Priestia megaterium: one gene and its partner. Each later gene encodes a partner of the first gene's protein in a complex. Links are inferred from orthologs where the notes say so. Each region holds a gene or a part of one and is shown in the gene's direction. Other genes may lie near its edges.

What was found. The genes of interacting proteins can lie anywhere in the genome.
Region 2: the proteins of uvrB (region 1) and pcrA are in contact, whole or in part, in a crystal structure (PDB 7EGT), measured with the Thermus thermophilus proteins. The link is inferred for Priestia megaterium from one-to-one orthologs. Residues at the interface, in WP_096411307.1 of Thermus thermophilus: Glu23, Leu25, Arg26, Asp27, Gly28, Glu29, Arg30, Phe31, Arg55, Glu326, Asp327, Phe328, Glu379, Ser382, Gln383, His398, Gly400, Arg401; in WP_096412145.1 of Thermus thermophilus: His654, Arg656, Phe657, Gln666, Asp668, Glu669, Lys680, Arg681, Leu682, Ser683, Lys685, Tyr686, Ala687.

The regions. Positions count from the first base shown.
Region 1 is NZ_CP085442.1:4,936,120-4,944,390, reverse strand. What follows is about bases 2,667-5,631. They hold uvrB (excinuclease ABC subunit UvrB), read left to right. Parts: upstream 2,667-3,141; coding sequence 3,142-5,121; downstream 5,122-5,631. Other genes in these bases: uvrA (excinuclease ABC subunit UvrA), read left to right, coding at 5,128-5,631; LIS78_RS25725 (sigma-54 interaction domain-containing protein), read right to left, coding at 2,667-2,805. In the rest of the region: pruA (L-glutamate gamma-semialdehyde dehydrogenase), read left to right, coding at 1-1,078; more of LIS78_RS25725, read right to left, coding at 1,144-2,666; more of uvrA, read left to right, coding at 5,632-8,004; LIS78_RS25710 (hypothetical protein), read left to right, coding at 8,092-8,271. UniProt on the Escherichia coli protein: The UvrABC repair system catalyzes the recognition and processing of DNA lesions. A damage recognition complex composed of 2 UvrA and 2 UvrB subunits scans DNA for abnormalities.
Region 2 is NZ_CP085442.1:265,903-270,721, forward strand. Bases 1,830-4,799 are described here. They hold pcrA (DNA helicase PcrA), read left to right. Parts: upstream 1,830-2,186; coding sequence 2,187-4,412; downstream 4,413-4,799. Other genes in these bases: pcrB (heptaprenylglyceryl phosphate synthase), read left to right, coding at 1,830-2,134; ligA (NAD-dependent DNA ligase LigA), read left to right, coding at 4,433-4,799. Outside these bases: LIS78_RS01490 (glycine--tRNA ligase), read right to left, coding at 1-923; more of pcrB, read left to right, coding at 1,436-1,829; more of ligA, read left to right, coding at 4,800-4,819. UniProt on the Escherichia coli protein: A helicase with DNA-dependent ATPase activity. Unwinds DNA duplexes with 3'-5' polarity. Translocates on single-stranded DNA with 3'-5' polarity. Initiates unwinding more efficiently from a nicked substrate than double-stranded DNA.

The DNA.
Region 1 (8,271 bases):
AAAGCCAGTAGAAGGTGAAACAACAGAGATGACGTATATTCCTTTAGGCGTAGGAGTAGTCATTTCACCTTTTAATTTTCCGCTTGCCATCATGGCTGGAACGACTGTAGCTGGAATTGTATCTGGAAATGCAGTTATTTTAAAGCCAGCTGATTCTGCACCGGTTATTGCTGCGAAATTTGTTCAATTAATGGAGGAAGTCGGTCTTCCGTCTGGTGTTCTGAATTTTATCCCTGGAGATGGCATAGAAGTTGGAGAATATTTAGTCGAACATCCTCAAACTCGTTTTATTTCTTTTACAGGATCAAGAGAAGTAGGATGTCGCATTTATGAACGTGCTTCAAAAGTACAATCTGGACAAATTTGGATGAAACGCGTCATTGCTGAAATGGGAGGAAAAGATGGCATTGTGGTAGATGAAACGGCAGATTTAGATGCGGCAGCGCAAGCGATCGTAGCATCTGCGTTTGGATTTCAAGGCCAAAAGTGTTCCGCTGGCTCTCGAGCGATTATTGTAGAATCTGTTTATGAAGAGGTTGCCCAAAAGGTAGCCGCACTAACGAAAGAATTAACCGTCGGACTGCCTGAAGACAATCCTTCTATGGGGCCTGTTATTGATCAAAAAGCGTATGAAAAAGTACTAGCCTACATTGAAATTGGCAAAGAGGAAGGAAAGCTTATTGCCGGAGGAGCTAAAGCTCCCGGAAATGGCTACTATATAGAACCTACAGTATTCAAAGATGTGGATTCAAAAGCACGAATTATGCAAGAAGAGATTTTTGGACCCGTCCTTGCATTGACAAAAGCAGCTAACTGGGAAGAAGCCATTGAGATTTACAATGAAACTGACTACGGTTTGACGGGAGCTTTTTTCTCTGAAAACGAAGAGAGAATTCAGAGGGCGTTAGCTACTATGCACTCCGGTAACTTATATATTAACAAAAAATGTACAGGAGCATTAGTTGGCGTTCATCCTTTTGGAGGTTTTAATATGTCCGGAACGGACTCGAAAGCCGGAGGGTATGATTATCTTCTATTATTTACACAAGGGAAGATGACAGCGAGAAAACAGAAATAAGTTCAGTCTAAGGGAAATTAAAAAATTCGACACGAAGCTAAAGATGCTTGTGTCGAATTTTTTGATTAGTTTAATCCATATTCTTTGATTTTGTTATAAAGGGTGCCGCGTGAAATGCCAAGTAGATCTGCTGCTGCACTTTTGTTTCCATAGGTTTTTTGAAGAGTCTCTTCTATTAGCCTAGCTTCTTGGAGAGAATCTTCTTCTTTTTGAACTTCTGTGAAGGAACTTGCATCCTTCAGATTGTCAGGAAGGTGCGTAAGGGTAATCAACGACTGATCACTTAGAAAAATCATTCGTTCAATTGTATTCCTCAGCTCGCGAATATTGCCTGGCCAATCGTATTGCATAAAGGCTTCGAGAACTTCAGAGCTGATGAAAGGGGCCTTCTTTTTATACTTTTTACTAAATTCCTGTACAAATTGCTGAGTCAATGCTTCAATGTCTTCTTTATGGTCTCGAAGCGGCGGAATGATAATATTAATGACGGTCAGCAAATAGTAAAGATTTTCATGGAATTCACCGGCTTTTAGCAACTCTTCCAAAGGTGTCGTGGTAGAGGCTACAATTCGGGTTTGGACTTGAATTTCTTCCGTGCCTCCAACGTGATAAAAGGATCGTTCTTCCAAGTAACGGAGAAACTTAACTTGAATTTCAAGAGGCATTTTATCAATTTCTTCAATAAATAACGTCCCGTTATGAGCCTGCTCCAGTTTTCCCGCAATGGTCGTTGGATCTTCTGAAAAGACATCTTTTTGATGACCAAAGAGCTCAATTTCCAGGAGTCCAGATGGAATAGTGGCGCAATTTAAAGATAAAAAAGGTTCTTTATGTTTGGATCCCCCGTAGTGGATGGCCTGAGCCAGCATTTCTTTCCCAGAACCAGGTTCTCCTGTTAATAAAATAGGCATATCTGTAGATGCCACTTTTTTGGCAATGTCAACAGCTTGCTTAATTTCAGGACTGATACCCGCGAAAGAAGAAAATGGATTATCTTTCGGAATGAGAAGAGACACATCAATTTCTTCATTTAATCTTACAATATTGGTAATGTCATGTTCAGTTGCGACTCCACCTATGACTCGATTGTTTCTTATAATAGGAGATGCATTGATGAGCACGTGAGTTTGTTCATTAGGACGATGATACGTTCCGCGCACAGGGCGCCCTTCATTTAGAATCGTATGTAGAATGATGGATTCATCTTTGAAATGCTCTCCGATTTTTCTACCAATAATATCATCTCTCTGAATCTTATACGTATGTTCCGCAGCAGTATTCCACAAGATTACATTTCCTTCATTATCGACCGCTGTCACTGCATCATTAATGGTTTCTGCCAATGTATCAAAATAGGAAGCTAATATCTCATTTTGGCTATGCAAATGTGTAATCCACTGTGAAGGTGTTACAAGTCCTATTGTGGTTTCTTGGTTTTCTGCTTGAATGAGGACTGGTCTGTTCCAGTTTGTGTTGGCTTGTAAATTGGCTAACGTAGAAGTAGAAGATGAAGGCCAATTTGTGTCCGCTATTACTTTTTTAATGGACGATGCCTCGTCATGACCTGTTAAAAGGTATCGTTCATCTTTTTGTATTACATAAAAGGTACTTGCTGTGACTACAACGAAATCATAGTTTGAAAGTTCAGATTTCACTTTAGCTAAAGAAGTTGATTCTTCAACTGTTGTAAAGGAGTTATTTATAAGAACTTGATCAACGCTTGCCATACTAAACCCCTCTCAGTACATATTTTTTATACTGTATCATAATTTAGAAATTGGCGCAAAAGCCTATCTTTTTCAAACAATTACGCAGCTTACTCTCTTTTATTGCTTTCATCCAAAGAGTTGTATTCCCTTCGAAAAGGGTAGTATAAGAATTTAGTGGGTAATAAAGTAACAGGGTAAAAAATAAAAACAAACAAACACTATATAAGATTAATACTCATTAGTTTCATTTATGATTATAAAGTGATAAAATACGAATATCAGTTCGTGTTTTCGGTTTTTACATATCGTAATAAAAAATAGATAAAACAAGAAAATGGAAACGGAGGCCTTCATTTGAAAGATCAGTTTGAATTAGTATCCCCATATCAACCGCAAGGTGATCAGCCAAAGGCAATTGAAAAGATTGTGAAAGGAATTAAAGAAGGTAAGCAGCATCAAGTTTTGTTAGGTGCTACAGGAACGGGAAAAACCTTCACCATGTCTAATGTTATTAAGGAAATAAATAAGCCGACATTAATTATGGCTCATAACAAAACGCTTGCTGGTCAATTGTACAGTGAGTTTAAAGAGTTTTTCCCCAATAACGCAGTCGAATACTTTGTCAGTTACTACGATTACTATCAGCCTGAAGCTTATGTACCTCAAACAGATACATTTATTGAAAAAGATGCAAGCATTAATGATGAAATTGATAAACTTCGTCACTCGGCAACTTCTGCTCTTTTTGAACGAAAAGATGTCATTATTATTGCCAGCGTGTCCTGTATTTATGGATTAGGGTCTCCGGAAGAATACAAAGAAATGGTCGTATCTCTTCGAGTAGGAATGGAAAAAGAGCGCAATCAGCTGCTTCGTACGCTAGTGGATGTACAGTACGAAAGAAATGATATTGACTTTAAGCGCGGAACGTTTCGCGTTCGCGGTGATGTTGTGGAGATTTTTCCTGTATCTCGAGATGAACACTGTATTCGCGTCGAGTTTTTCGGGGATGAAATTGACCGCATTCGAGAAGTTGACGCTCTAACAGGAGAAATTATTGGAGATCGTGAACATGTAGCTATCTTCCCGGCATCTCACTTCGTCACGAGAGAAGAAAAAATGCGTGTTGCCATTCAAAACATTGAAAAAGAATTAGAAGAACAGCTAGAGAAGCTAAAAGAAGCAGGAAAGCTTTTAGAAGCGCAGCGCTTGGAGCAGCGCACGCGCTACGACCTAGAAATGATGAGAGAAATGGGCTTTTGTTCGGGAATCGAGAACTACTCTCGTCATTTAACGCTTCGTCCCGCTGGTTCTACACCTTATACACTGCTGGACTTCTTCCCGGAAGATTTCCTTCTTGTTGTGGATGAATCACACGTTACGATTCCTCAAGTTAGAGGAATGTATAATGGAGACCAAGCGCGTAAACAAGTGTTAGTGGACCATGGTTTCCGCCTGCCGTCCGCATTAGATAACCGCCCGCTTAAATTTGATGAATTTGAACAGCATATTAACCAAATTGTTCATGTTTCCGCAACACCAGGTCCTTACGAACTTGAGAAGGCACCTGATGTGATTGAACAAATTATCCGTCCAACGGGATTATTGGATCCAAATATTGAAGTTCGACCAATTGAAGGGCAGATTGACGATTTAATTGGAGAAATTCACGACCGGATTAAGCGAAATGAACGAGTACTCGTTACGACGTTAACAAAGAAAATGTCTGAGGATTTAACGAACTACTTAAAAGAAATCGGCATTAAAGTTCAATATCTTCACTCTGAGGTGAAGACGCTCGAGCGTATTGAAATTATCCGAGAGCTGCGGCTTGGAAAATACGATGTGCTTGTAGGAATTAACTTACTTCGTGAAGGTTTAGATATTCCGGAAGTTTCGTTAGTAACCATATTAGACGCGGATAAAGAAGGATTCTTGCGTTCAGAACGATCGCTTATTCAAACCATCGGACGTGCTGCGCGAAATGCTAATGGACATGTCATTATGTATGCAGATCGCATCACAAACTCCATGGACATTGCTATCAATGAGACCAAGCGTCGTAGAAGTATTCAAGAAGCTTACAATGAAGAGCATGGTATTACACCAACAACGATTCAAAAAGAAGTTCGAGGCTCAATTCGTGCAACAGTAGTAGCAGAAGATACAGAAACGTATGAAGAAGCACCGGCATTTGATAAGCTCAACAAAAAAGAAAAAGCAAAGCTCGTAGAAGAAATGGAACAAGAAATGAAAGAAGCAGCCAAAGCGCTTAACTTTGAACGCGCAGCTGAGCTTCGTGACTTGATTCTAGAATTAAAAGCGGAAGGGTGATAAAACATGGCGATGGAAAAAATCGTGGTAAAAGGTGCACGAGCCCACAATTTGAAAAATATCGATATTGAAATCCCACGAGACAAATTAGTGGTGTTAACAGGGTTATCAGGTTCTGGTAAATCTTCTTTGGCTTTCGATACAATCTATGCAGAAGGACAAAGACGTTATGTCGAGTCGCTTTCGGCATATGCAAGACAGTTTTTAGGTCAAATGGATAAGCCCGATGTAGATTCGATCGAAGGATTGTCGCCTGCTATTTCAATCGATCAAAAAACAACGAGCCGAAACCCTCGTTCAACCGTCGGAACTGTGACCGAAATCTATGACTATTTGCGCCTTTTGTTTGCTCGTGTAGGAAAGCCGATTTGTCCTAATCATGGAATTGAAATTACGTCTCAAACGATTGAGCAAATGGTAGATAGAATTTTAGAGTACCCTGAACGCACAAAACTTCAAGTACTGGCCCCTGTGGTATCTGGCCGAAAAGGCACCCACGTAAAAGTATTAGAAGATATTAAAAAGGAAGGGTACGTTCGCATTCGAGTAGACGGAGAAATGCGTGAAATAACAGAAGAAATTGAACTGGAAAAAAACAAAAAGCACTCCATTGAAGTAGTGATTGATCGCGTTGTTGTAAAAGAAGGTGTAGCCGCTCGTTTGTCGGACTCTTTGGAATCAGCTCTTCGCCTTGGAGAAGGGAAAGTAATTATTGACGTGATAGGTGAAGAAGAACTGCTTTTTAGTGAGCATCATGCTTGTCCAAAATGTGGTTTCTCCATTGGAGAACTTGAGCCCCGCATGTTTTCATTTAATAGTCCGTACGGGGCGTGTCCAACGTGTGACGGGTTAGGAACGAAATTGGAAGTAGATAAAGATTTAGTTATTCCTAACTATGACTTAACGCTTCGTCAGCACGCAATTGCACCTTGGGAGCCAACAAGTTCTCAATACTACCCGCAGCTGCTTGAAGCCGTATGTACACATTACGGCATCGATATGGACGTGCCGGTGCGAGATATCCCGGAACATTTATTTGATAAAGTATTATATGGCAGCGGTAAAGAAAAAATTTACTTTCGCTATGAAAATGATTTTGGCCAAGTAAGAGAAAATCATATCGAATTTGAAGGCGTGCTTCGGAACGTAGAACGCCGTTATCATGAAACAAGTTCAGATTATATCCGTGAGCAAATGGAAAAGTACATGGCTCAGCAAGCTTGTCCAAAATGTAAAGGAAATCGCTTAAAACGCGAAAGCTTAGCGGTGCTTATTGACGAAAAGCATATAGGAGATACAACACGCTTTTCAGTAAAAGAAGCATATGATTTTTTTGAAAGTCTCAGCCTATCTGAAAAAGACATGAAGATTGCGGATATGATACTGCGTGAAATTCGTGAGCGTCTAAGCTTTCTCATTAACGTGGGACTTGATTATTTAACATTGAACCGCTCTGCTGGAACTCTTTCAGGAGGAGAAGCACAGCGGATCCGTTTGGCTACTCAAATTGGTTCTCGCTTGACGGGGGTTCTTTATATTTTAGATGAACCTTCTATCGGTCTTCATCAACGTGACAATGATCGCTTAATTCGCACAATGCAAGATATGCGCGACATTGGAAATACGTTGATTGTTGTAGAACATGACGAAGATACGATGATGGCAGCTGATTATTTAATTGATATCGGACCAGGAGCCGGCGTACACGGGGGTGCCGTTGTTTCTCAAGGTACGCCTCAGGAAGTGATGGAGGATGAAAACTCTTTAACGGGTCAATATCTATCAGGAGAGAAGTTTATTCCTCTTCCAGCAGAAAGACGGTCAATAGATAAAGATCGGATGATTGAAATTATAGGAGCAAAAGAAAACAATTTAAAAAATGTAAAAGCAAAGCTTCCGTTAGGTATGTTCACGGCTGTTACAGGTGTATCTGGATCAGGTAAGAGTACGCTTGTAAATGATATCCTTCACAAATCATTGGCGCAAAAGCTGCATAAAGCAAAAAGCAAAGCAGGAGAACATAAAGAAATCAAAGGCATTGAACACTTAGATAAAGTCATTGATATTGATCAGTCTCCAATAGGCCGTACGCCTCGTTCGAACCCTGCAACGTATACAGGTGTATTCGATGACATTCGAGATGTATTTGCCCAAACAAACGAAGCAAAAGTGCGCGGATATAAAAAAGGCCGTTTTAGCTTTAACGTGAAAGGCGGCCGTTGTGAAGCTTGTCGAGGAGACGGTATTATTAAAATTGAAATGCATTTCTTGCCAGATGTATACGTCCCTTGTGAAGTCTGCCACGGAAAACGATATAATCGTGAAACTTTAGAAGTGAAATACAAAGATCAAAACATTTCAGATGTGTTGGATATGACGGTTGAAGACGCGCTTCACTTCTTTGAAAACATTCCAAAGATTAAGCGGAAGCTGCAGACAATTTACGATGTAGGACTTGGTTATATCACGCTTGGACAGCCGGCTACTACTTTATCCGGTGGAGAGGCACAGCGTGTAAAGTTAGCTTCAGAGCTTCACCGCCGCTCAACAGGAAGAACGCTGTACATTTTAGACGAACCGACTACCGGTCTTCATGTCGATGATATTGCACGATTATTAAAAGTGCTCCAGCGTTTAGTTGAAAATGGAGATACGGTTCTAGTGATCGAACATAATTTAGACGTCATCAAAGCTGCTGATTACCTGCTTGATTTAGGGCCTGAAGGTGGAGATAAAGGCGGACAAATTGTGGCTACGGGTACGCCAGAAGAAGTGGCAAAAGTAAAAGAATCCTATACGGGTCATTATTTGAAGCCAATTTTAGAACGTGACCGTAAGCGTATGGAGAAAAAAGTTGAAAAAGCAGAGGCATTAACTCGTTAAAAGACACCAGCATTGGTGTCTTTTTTATAAAGAATGAAACTTTTTAACTCATTAAACCGTAATACATGATATAAGGAGTTGATTATTATGGAAGGAAATCGCGTACTATCTTCCTTAAATTATTTTAGCGTTTTCTTTGCACCATTTTTATTACCTATTATTATTTATTTTGTTGTTCATAACATAGAAGTAAAGAAACATGCAAAAACTGCATTTTTGTCACATTTATTACCTATCGCTACAGCGATCTTGTTCTTATTCTTCTTG
Region 2 (4,819 bases), 4.7 Mb from region 1 along the record:
CCAGAATGTTCCATATGCTGCTTTAAGTCATAGTCTGTACGAGAAGCTACGCCCCATAGTTCGCCCCAGCCGAATGGGAACTTGTATTCAAAGTCTGTTGTTGCATTACTGTAGTGAGAAAGTTCATCATCATCATGGTCGCGAAGACGAACGTTTTCTTCTTTCATACCAAGAGAAAGAAGCCATTTGTTACATGTTTCTTTCCAGTAGTTAAACCACTCTAATTCGGTGCCTGGTTTACAGAAGAATTCAAGTTCCATTTGTTCAAATTCACGCGTACGGAATGTGAAGTTACCAGGTGTAATTTCGTTACGGAAGCTTTTACCCACTTGGCCGATACCGAACGGAAGCTTTTTACGCATTGAGCGCTGAACGTTTTTAAAGTTTACGAAAATACCTTGAGCTGTTTCAGGACGAAGGTAAATTTCATTTGTTGATGTTTCAGTTACACCTTGGTGCGTTTTGAACATTAAGTTAAATTGACGAATTTCAGTGAAGTTAGCTGAACCACACTCAGGACATGTAATTTCATGTTCTTTAATTAAGTCAGCCATTGCATCAAATGAAAGGCCGTCTACGATCATTTCAATGCCTTTTTCTTGAAGTTTTTCTTCAATTAATTTATCGGCACGATGACGAGCTTTACAATCCTTACAGTCGATCATTGGGTCATTAAAGTTTCCTAAGTGACCAGAAGCTTCCCATGTTTTTGGATTCATTAAAATCGCAGCGTCTAAACCAACGTTGTATGGAGATTCTTGAATGAATTTTTTCCACCATGCTTTTTTAATATTGTTTTTTAATTCTACGCCAAGCGGGCCGTAATCCCATGTATTTGCAAGACCGCCGTAAATTTCAGATCCTTGAAATACAAAGCCGCGGTGTTTAGCGTGAGATACGATTTGATCCATTGTTTTTGACATTCTAATTCCTCCTGTAAATGGTAGTGATTCAAGCGAAACAAAAAGAGCGGGTACAAAAAAACTCTCGTCCCTGGGCATATCAACAATATGCCCAGGGACGAGAGTTTTTCCCGCGGTTCCACCCTGGTTGATACAAAATGTATCCACCTTTGTCTGTATATACTCCAGATTGCCTTTTCTTTAAACCATTCTCTAGGCTCCCACCGTCCCTAGTTCGCTTTGTGAAGAGGATTTAAGTACTATTGATCCTTCAGCGTATATCATATGAATTTTAGTAGCTATATATTAGCATATCCTATGCAGAGAAACAATAACCTTGTGCAAAATGGGCTTTTTTTGTGATGTTTTCTTCCGAAATTTGAGGATAAAACCATATCTTTTAACCATATTTTTTGAAAACAAAAAACGTGATGAAAAGTTCGGTTTTCCTTTCATTTCACCCTCTTAGTTTTGTTATAATGAACAAATGGACGAGCGCGAACTTTTAAGTGTAAAGAAATGGAGGAACATATATGTATGATATTAAAGAGTGGAGACATGTCTTTAAATTAGATCCTAATAAAGAGATTTCAGATGCAGATTTAGAGAAAATTTGCGAATCCGGCACGGATGCGGTTCTCGTCGGAGGATCTGACGGAGTGACTCTAGACAATGTACTGCAGCTGTTAATGCGGATTCGCCGCTACACGGTGCCGTGTGCGCTTGAAGTATCAACAATTGACTCTGTAACACCTGGTTTTGATTCTTATTTTATTCCGACCGTTTTAAACAGTAAGGATCCAAAGTGGATTGTTGACTTACATCACGCGGCGATGAAGGAATACGGAGAGATCATGGACTGGGATGAAATTTTTGTAGAAGGATACTGCGTACTTAATCCCGAAGCAAAAGTAGCTGCGCTAACGGAAGCAAAAACAGATTTGGATGCAGAAGATGTTGTAGCGTATGCTCGTATGGCTGAACGCATGTTTCATTTGCCCGTTTTTTATCTAGAATACAGCGGAAAATATGGAGACCCTGCATTAGTGGCAGAAGTGAAAAATTCGCTAAATGAGACGAAGTTATTTTACGGCGGGGGTATTGAGATAAAAGAGCAAGCGAGTGAGATGGGAGAGCTAGCCGATACAGTTATTGTAGGAAATGTTATTTATACAAATTTATCGGAAGCGTTAAAAACTGTAAAAGCGGTAAAAAAGAATATTGCACAGTGAAAAATAAATAAAGTAGAATAGAGAATATATGTTCGATATAGGCGGTGAAAACGTGAATTTTTTAAGTGAAAAATTATTAACAGGATTAAACCCTCAGCAGCAAGAGGCAGTTAAAACAACAGACGGACCACTATTACTTATGGCCGGTGCAGGAAGTGGAAAAACACGTGTATTAACGCATCGAATTGCGTTTTTAATGGCAGAAAAAGAAGTTGCACCTTGGAATATTTTAGCCATTACCTTTACAAACAAAGCAGCTCGTGAAATGAGAGAGCGTGTGGCAAGTATCGTTGGCGGAGTGGCAGAAGATATCTGGATTTCAACGTTCCACTCGATGTGCGTGCGTATTTTACGAAGAGATATTGATCGTATTGGCTTTAATCGTAACTTTACGATTTTAGATTCAACGGATCAGCTGTCCGTTATTAAAAACATTTTAAAAGATCAAAACATCGATCCAAAAAAATTCGATCCGCGCTCGTTATTAGGAAGCATTAGTTCAGCTAAAAATGAACTGAAAGTAGCGGAAGAATTTGATAAAACAGCAGCGGGACCATATGAAGAAGTTGTAAGCAAAGTCTACAAAGAGTATGAAAAGCGTTTAAAGAAAAACCAAGCGCTCGATTTTGATGATTTGATTATGACAACGATTCAGTTATTTAAACGAGTTCCTGAAGTGTTAACTTACTATCAGCGCAAGTTTCAATATATTCATGTGGACGAGTATCAAGATACAAACCATGCACAATATATGCTGGTTCGCTTGCTAGCTGCAAGATTTGAAAATGTATGCGTAGTAGGGGATTCAGATCAGTCTATTTATCGCTGGCGCGGGGCTGATATTACAAATATCTTGTCATTTGAAAAAGATTACCCAAAAGCCAAAACCATTTTGCTTGAACAAAATTATCGTTCCACGAAAACGATTTTGGCTGCGGCAAACGGCGTCATTGCAAACAATATGAATCGTAAAGTGAAAAACTTATGGACGGAAAACGATGAAGGCCAGAAGATTTATCATTACCAAGCAATGAGTGAGCATGATGAGGCACAGTTTGTAGCACGTAAAATTAAAGAAGCAGTAGACAGCGGAAAGCGTAAATATAGTGATTTTGCCATTTTGTATCGTACAAATGCACAGTCTCGTGTGATGGAGGAAGTGCTGTTAAAATCCAATATTAATTATACAATTGTCGGCGGCATTAAGTTCTACGACCGCAAAGAGATTAAAGATTTGCTTGCATACTTGCGCTTAATTGCCAACCAAGATGATGACATTAGCTTAGCTCGTATTGTGAACGTTCCAAAGCGCGGAGTTGGAGCTACTTCAGTCGATAAAGTGGCCAATTACGGAAACGTTCATGACATTTCTATTTTTAAAGCGCTGGATGAAGTAGAATTAATGGGGTTAACAGGCAAAGCAACAAAGGCCCTTCGTGATTTCCAATCGATGATTTCGAACTTAGCTCAAATGCAAGACTATATGTCTGTTACAGAGCTTGTGGAACAAGTATTAGAAAGAACAGGATACCGTGAAGCGCTTAAAGTGGAAAAAACAATTGAAGCACAAAGCCGCTTAGAGAATATTGATGAGTTTTTATCTGTCACAAAAACGTTTGAAGAAGCAAGTGAAGATAAAAGCTTAGTAGCATTTTTAACCGATTTAGCACTTGTTGCTGATATCGATAAGCTTGACGACGAGGAAGAAGAAGAGAACGAACAAGTGATTCTGATGACGCTTCACTCGGCAAAAGGTCTAGAGTTCCCGGTTGTTTTTCTAATGGGTATGGAAGAAGGCGTATTCCCTCATAGCCGATCATTATTCGAAGATAATGAAATGGAAGAGGAACGACGCTTAGCCTACGTAGGGATTACACGTGCTGAACAAGAATTGTATTTATTAAATGCTCAAATGCGTACACTATTTGGTAAAACAAACGTCAATCCAAAATCGCGCTTCATTGGAGAAATCCCAAGCGAGCTTGTGGAATCTTTAAATGAAGCAATGCGCAAACCTGCTGCTGGTCGTTCAGGGGCTTCAGCTTCGCCGTTTGCAGCGCGCCGACAAGCGGCCGTGGCAAAAACGAAGCTTGTGTCAACAGGCAGTGAATCAATTGGATGGAGCGTTGGAGATAAGGCCGAGCATAAAAAATGGGGAATTGGTACAGTTGTAAGTGTAAAAGGAGAAGGAGATTCAAAAGAATTAGACATTGCTTTTCCTAGTCCTACAGGTGTAAAAAGACTGCTTGCTAAATTTGCCCCGGTTACGAAAGTGTAATCGTGAAAAGGAGCTAGAATATGGAGTTTGAGACAGCAAAATCACGCGTTCAAGAATTACGTGACTTATTAAATCAATATGGTTATGAATATTATGTGTTAGATCAGCCATCTGTTCCAGATGCAGAATACGATAAATTAATGAATGAGTTAATTGAGATAGAAGAATCATTTCCAGAATTAAAAACAGCTGACTCACCTACTCAGCGCATCGGCGGCCAAGTGCTCGATGCGTTTGAGAAGGTTCAGCATCAAACGTCTATGCTAAGTTTAGGAAATGCATTTAATGAAGAAGACCTTCGGGATTTTGATCGCCGAGTGCGCCAAGCCGTTGGAGATGAGTTTTCTTATGTATGCGAACTTAAAATTGACGGGCTTGCTGTATCTCTTCGCTATGAAGATGGATAC